DNA from 2 places in the Kerstersia gyiorum genome. Region 1 is predicted to be linked to the other one. Evidence: predicted binding sites of a transcription regulator. Region 1 holds the regulator's gene; the other holds the start of a gene.
The links. The regulator NrdR, encoded in region 1, represses ribonucleotide reductase genes. The targets are predictions, from matches to a motif close to CACNANATNTNGTG.
Positions count from the first base shown of each region.

Region 2: nrdH (glutaredoxin-like protein NrdH) is a predicted target of NrdR. The motif match lies at 1,968-1,981, and genes of this name have one in related genera.

Region 1 is NZ_CP169556.1:217,876-221,277, reverse strand. Features, by position in the region: gene ribD (bifunctional diaminohydroxyphosphoribosylaminopyrimidine deaminase/5-amino-6-(5-phosphoribosylamino)uracil reductase RibD) at 1-937, opposite strand, end outside; gene nrdR (transcriptional regulator NrdR) at 1,009-1,485, opposite strand; gene glyA (serine hydroxymethyltransferase) at 1,597-2,841, opposite strand; gene ACEW7X_RS00900 (YbhB/YbcL family Raf kinase inhibitor-like protein) at 3,080-3,402, opposite strand, start outside.
Region 2 is NZ_CP169556.1:2,467,048-2,470,449, reverse strand. Features, by position in the region: gene nrdE (class 1b ribonucleoside-diphosphate reductase subunit alpha) at 1-1,010, opposite strand, end outside; gene nrdI (class Ib ribonucleoside-diphosphate reductase assembly flavoprotein NrdI) at 1,061-1,465, opposite strand; gene nrdH (glutaredoxin-like protein NrdH) at 1,628-1,849, opposite strand; gene ACEW7X_RS10880 (hypothetical protein) at 2,269-2,631, shown strand; gene ACEW7X_RS10875 (MFS transporter) at 2,822-3,402, shown strand, end outside.

The sequences.
Region 1 (3,402 bases):
CGGGCGCCACATAGGAGATCAATTCATCGACGCACCCGGCACGCAGCAAGGCGCCATTGAGTCCCGGGCCGGCTTCCACGTGAACTTCATTGACACCATCCGCAGCCAGCCACTGCATCACCGCCGGCAGGTCAACCGTTCCCGGGCGCTCGCCCGGCAGCAGGATCACCTGCACGCCACGCTGCGCCAGGCGGGCCGCCTTGGCATCGTCTTCACGTGCGGTAAAAACCAGCAGCGGCGCGCCTTCGATCAACAAGGCATCCTCGGGCAAGCGGAAATCGCCGTCTATCAGGGCCTTGCGTGGCTGACGCGGGGTCTCCAGCGCACGTACGTTGAGACGCGGATTGTCATGCAGCACCGTACCGATGCCGGTCAGCACCACGCAGCTGCGAGCGCGCCAGCGATGGCCGTCATCACGGGCCTGCGGACCGGTAATCCATTGCGACTGACCGTTCTCCAGGGCGCTGCGGCCATCCAGTGAGGCCGCCGTCTTGAGCCAGGCCCAAGGCGTGCCCCGGCTCATCCTGGCCACAAAGCCGATATTGAGCGCCAGCGCTTCTTCTTCGCAGATACCAGCAACAGTCTGGATGCCCGCGGCGCGCAGGCGCGCCATGCCCCGGCCATTGACCAGAGGGTTGGGATCGCCCATGGCTGCCACGACACGGCCCAGCCCTGCCGCCACCAACGCATCGCAGCAGGGCGGCGTGCGGCCAAAGTGGCTGCAAGGCTCCAGCGTGACATAAGCCGTCGCGCCACGCACATCGACGCCACGGGCGGCAGCATCCCGCAGGGCGCAGACTTCCGCGTGCGGGCCGCCGACAGCCTGGGTCGCCCCTGCGCCCAGCAGCACGCCATCGCGCACGATGACGCAGCCTACCCTGGGGTTGGGAGTCGTGATGTTGGTCACTGCTTCCGCCAGCGCCAGCGCCCGGCGCATCCAGGCGATATCCTGATCAGCCATGCTTGTTTCCTTGAGGCCCGCACGCGGCGCGGCCTGCAATATCGCTGCTATTTGTCTTTCGGCGCCTCGCCACGCGGCCCCTGCATGGCCCGGATGGCACGGACAAACTCACCGATGTCCTCAAAGCTCTGGTAGACAGAGGCATAGCGCACGTAGGCGACCTGATCCAGGTTCTTGAGTTCCTGCATGACCAGTTCCCCCACGCGAGAACTCGGGACTTCGCGCAGGCCGCTGGTCATGAGCGCTTCTTCGATGCGCACCACTGCGGCATCCACGTCTGCCGTCGCAACCGGGCGCTTGCGCAGTGCCAGGGCCAGGCTGGCACGCAACTTGGCACGCTCATAGTCGGTGCGGCTGCCATTGCGCTTGACGATGTACGGCAGGTCCAGCTCCGCCCTCTCGAAGGTCGTGAAGCGGCGTTCGCAAGCGAGACAGCGGCGGCGCCGGCGTATGGTCTGTCCTTCTTCCATGGCGCGGGAATCCAGCACCTGGGTGTCCTGATGGCCGCAAAAAGGGCATTTCACGCTGTCAGTCTCCTGTTTCCAGAATGCAAAAACGCGACTCGCATCATATACGAGCCGCGTTCCTCCGGGACAGGCGCCAGCCGCCAGGCAGCCGGCGCCCCGTGCCAGGGCTTATTTGTAGACCGGCAGGCGGGCCGTCAGCTCGCTGACGCGCGCGCGCACCTTGGCGATGTTATCGGCGTCATGCGGATTGTCGAGCACGTCGGCGATCAGGTTGGCGGTCAGTTCGGCTTCAGCCTCGCCAAAACCACGCGTGGTGATGGCCGGCGTACCCAAACGGATGCCGCTGGTAACGAACGGCTTTTCCGGATCGTTGGGAATGGCGTTCTTGTTCACCGTGATGTGGGCCTGGCCCAGCACTGCTTCGGCTTCCTTGCCGGTGATGCCCTTGGCGCGCAGATCAACCAGCATGACGTGGCTTTCGGTACGGCCGGACACGATGCGCAGACCACGCTTGACCAGCGTTTCCGCCATGACCTTGGCATTCTTGACGACCTGGGCGGCGTAGTCACGGAAGGAAGGATCCAGCGCTTCCTTGAAAGCCACGGCCTTGGCGGCAATGACGTGCTCCAGGGGACCCCCCTGGATGCCGGGGAAAATTGCAGAATTGACAGCCTTTTCGAATTCGGCCTTCATCATGATCACGCCACCGCGCGGGCCGCGCAGCGACTTGTGCGTGGTAGACGTCACGAAGTCGGCGTGCGGTACCGGGTTAGGGTACGCGCCACCGGCGACCAGGCCGGCGTAGTGGGCGATGTCGACCATCAGCAGCGCGCCATTTTCATGAGCGATGCGGGCCAGGCGCTCGAAGTCGATGTGCAGCGAGTAGGCGGACGCGCCAGCCACGATCAGCTTGGGCTTGTGTTCGCGCGCCAGGGCTTCGACCTGTTCGTAGTTCAGGACTTCATTGGCATCCAGGCCGTACTGATGGAAGTTGTACAGTTTGCCGGAGGAATTGACGCTGGCGCCGTGGGTCAGGTGGCCGCCTTCGGCCAGGCTCATGCCCAGGACGGAGTCGCCCGGCTTCAGGACGGCGTTGTAGACGCCCTGGTTGGCCTGGGAGCCGGAATTGGGCTGCACATTCGCCGCTTCAGCGCCAAAGAGTTCCTTCAGGCGGTCGATGGCCAGCTGTTCGACGATGTCGACGAATTCGCAACCACCGTAGTAGCGCTTGCCGGGATAACCTTCCGCATATTTGTTGGTCAGCTGCGTACCCTGGGCCTGCATCACCGCCGGGCTGGCATAGTTTTCCGAAGCAATCAGCTCGATGTGCTGTTCCTGGCGGACGTCTTCCTTCTGGATGGCGTCCCACAGTTCGGGGTCGACCTTATCAAGGGTACGGGTGCGATCAAACATTTGGGGGTCCTGAGCTCAATAGCGTGAAACACGAAGAAGCTATTTAGTTTACCCCGCCAGGCACTGCAAAATGCATCATCAGGCAGCGATCGGCCATAAAAAAACCCTGCTTGTGTGCCAAACTGCCACGTTTGCCCGCACGCGGCAAAAAAAGCGCATGCAGGACTTGAGCATCACTCATGCAAGGGCCCGGGCACACCGCGCAGCGGCATCCGCCCTGGGCCCGGGCGGCCTGGCATCAAGATGCCGGCGGGCCGATGCGCACAGGCGCAAGCGCCGGATTCAACGTGAAGGTTCCAGTCCAGGAGGCACTGTCGAGCACGTGGCCGTCCATTGCCTGCTGCACGTCCTTGCCGTCGAAACGTTCCGGCAGCGCCAGCGTTTCGACATCCAGCGCATACAGCGTAAACACATAGCGGTGCACGCGCGCGTCGTTCCATGGCGGGCACGGACCATCGTAGCCGTAATAATCGCCAGACATGTCGGGGTCGGCCGCAAACCAGCCGGTATAGTCGTTGATCCCCTGGCGCACGCCGGCGATGTGGGTTTGCGGACCGCTCT
Region 2 (3,402 bases), 1.6 Mb from region 1:
TGGATCTCGGCCAAGGTCAGAAAGAATTCGCGCGCATTGATCTTGCTCTTGCGGATGCGCGGGTCGTCCACCATCTCGCGGTATTTTTCCGTGACGCTGATGTCGCCGAAGGGCTTGCCATAGACGCGTTCCACGTCATACGGTGAGAACAGGTACATGTCCTCGTTGTCGCGTGCCAGCTGGAAGGTGATATCGGGCACGACGACACCCAGCGACAGCGTCTTGATGCGGATTTTCTCGTCGGCGTTCTCGCGCTTGGTGTCCAGGAAACGCAGGATGTCGGGGTGGTGGGCATTCAGGTAGACCGCGCCGGCGCCTTGGCGTGAACCCAGCTGGTTGGCGTACGAGAAGGCATCTTCCAGCAGCTTCATGATGGGAATGATGCCGGAGGACTGGTTTTCGATCTGCTTGATGGGGGCGCCGGCTTCCCGGATGTTGCTCAGCAGGAAGGCTACGCCGCCGCCGCGCTTGGAGAGTTGCAGCGCCGAATTGATGGCGCGGCCGATGGACTCCATATTGTCTTCAATGCGCAGCAGAAAGCACGACACCAGCTCGCCGCGCTGCTTCTTGCCGGCGTTCAGGAAAGTGGGGGTCGCGGGTTGGAAGCGGCCGCTGATGATTTCATCGACCAGCGCCAGCGCCAGGCCTTCGTTGCCCTGGGCCAACGCGAGCGCGACCATGCAGACGCGGTCTTCGTAGCGTTCCAGGTAGCGCTTGCCGTCGAAAGTCTTGAGCGTATAGCTGGTGTAATACTTGAAGGCGCCCAGGAAGGTGGGGAAGCGGAACTTGCGTGCGTAGGCATCGGTGAACAGCTGGTGGATGAAATCCGGCGAATACTGACGCAGCACGTCGGCCTCGTAGTATTCCTTTTCCACCAGGTAATCGAGCTTTTCCTGCAGGTTGTGAAAGAACACCGTGTTCTGGTTCACATGTTGCAGGAAGTATTGCCGCGCCGCCATGCGGTCTTTGTCGAACTGTATCTGCCCTTGCTCGTCGAACAGATTGAGCATGGCATTGAGCGCGTGAAAATCCAGTTCAGCGCTGGCGGCGGCTTTCGGTATCAATGTTGTCGTTTCCAAAATGCTTGTACTCCGTGGCGGACTTTGATGACATCTTCTTCTGTTCCCAGCATTTCGAAGCGGTACAGCAGCGGCACCTTGCACTTCTGCGCAATGATGGTGCCGGCCAGACAATAGGCCGTACCGAAATTGGTATTGCCGGCGGCAATCACGCCACGCAGGAGCGCGCGATTGGCTTCGTGGTTCAGGAAGTGGATGACGGCCTTGGGCACGGCGCCGGCGGGGTGGCCGCCGCCGTAGGTCGGGACGATGAGAATGTAGGGTTCAGGCGCCAGCAGAAAGGCGTCCCGCGAGGACAGTGGAATACGGTGGGCAGCCATGCCCAGTTTTTCAACGAAGCGCTGGGTATTGCCGGAGCTGGTGGAAAAAAAGATGATCTGGCCCATGGCTGCGGGTTCCTGGTCCTGCTGATTGCTTGGTAAGCGGCTGGGAAAAGCACGGAGCGAGGTCGGGTCAGGCTGCCCGCCTGCCTGCCGGATTTGCCTGCCTGGCAGAAGCAGGCAGCCTGGGGACGCTGCCGCCACCCTGGCTGGCACCGGTCACCGGCCTCAGGCCAGCGCGCTGATCTTGTCCGGACGGAAGCCCGACCAGTGGTCCGCGCCGGCCACTACGACGGGGGCCTGCTGGTAGCCCAGATCGCGCACCTTTTGCAGGGCGACAGCATCTTCGGTCAGGTCCACGACCTGATAAGTGATGCCCTGTTTATCCAGCGCCCGGTAGGTGGCGACGCATTGCACGCAAGCCGGCTTGCTATAAACAGTAACGATCATGATTGCTATTCCTTGGATTGGTTTGAAAATTCCTGCATCGCGCAGAAAACGGCTGGCGCGGGATGAGGCAGGAATGAACGGGAAGTTAAGCTATCTGGTGCACAGAATAGCAAAATAGTACTAGATGTAGTGGTTACATTTTGGTTTAACCATAAATCTAGTGGTTGTATTGAATGCCGGATCAGGCCCGGAACCGCGCCAGTTCTGGCCTTGGCGGGCGCTTGCGGGCATGGCGGCCAGCGCCGGCGATATTGTTACGAAGCGCAAACCGCGTTAGCGGCTGACGTCAGCCCTCAGGCTGCCCCGAGCCTGGACGCCAGGGCCGGGCGGCGGTGTTCAAAGCCTGCCGAATGGCGTATTCTCTCGGCAGCGAGCCGGTACCGAGGGGTGCCGGCGTTTTTCTGATGCGGTTCTGCGCCATGTATTACACCTTCCTGCTGTTTGTTGTCCTGACCCTTCTGCCTCTGCTGCTGATGACGCTGCCTGCCTATCTGCGCAGTGCGCGCGGCGGCGATGGCCGTGTCAAGTTCTGGTGGGGATTGTGCCTGGCAGGCACGGCGCTCTGGGGGTTGGCGCTGGTCGTATTCTCGGACAGCTGCCTGTCGTTTGGCGGCGGCCAGGTCGTCTGTCATTCCCAGCTGGTATTGCCCGAATGGTTCCGCATGGCGGCGCTGGTCTACGTGCCGCTGGGCGGCGTGGTGGTGCCGGTCCTGTGGTTCATGGTGTTTTATGTCGCAGTGCGGCGCGCTCAGCGCCGGCGCGCCCAGGCCGGAGAGGCCTGAGCGGCAGCCCTGATATTTGCCCTTGGGGAAGGGTGAATCGGTGGCAGGTATGCGCGGGGAGCCTGTTTTTCTATCGGAACGAATCCAAGACTGTCTTGAGGCAGCACGGAATGGAGCAGGAATGACGGAGACAGCGCAAAACAAGGCGCCAACAGACCCAAGACCCGCCGCTGCGGCGCCACCCGGTGCCGTGGTTCCCCGCAGAATCCTCTGGTACGCCGTCCTGGTCATATTGATCGCAGGCAATCTGCGTCCAGTGTTTCCCAGCCTGGCAGCGCTGCTGCCGGAAATCATGGCAGCGCTGGACATGTCGGCGGCGCAGGCCAGCTATCTGACCACCTTGCCAGTCATTTGCCTGGGCATATTCGCCCCGTTGGCACCGGTCATGGCGCGCCGCCGGGGTGTCGAACGCACCATGTTCTGGGCGCTGCTGCTGTTGACGCTGGGTTCCGCGCTGCGTTTGGTTGAATCATTCTGGGTGCTGCTGCTGGCATCGGCCATGGCAGGCACCGCCATTGCCATTGGCAACGTTCTGTTGCCTGGGCTGGTCAAACGCGATTTTCCCAGGCACATGGCCTTGATGACCGGCCTGTACACCACCTTCCTCTGTGCTGGGGCGGCCTGTGCGGCCGTGCTGACCGTGCCATTGGCGCGTGCCACGGAATGGAACATGGCCCTGGCTGCCTGGGCGCTGCCGGCGGCGCTGGTCGCGCTGTTCTGGGGCGTGCATTTGCGCCGCCTGCCCGCACACCAGCCGGCTGCACCGGCGCC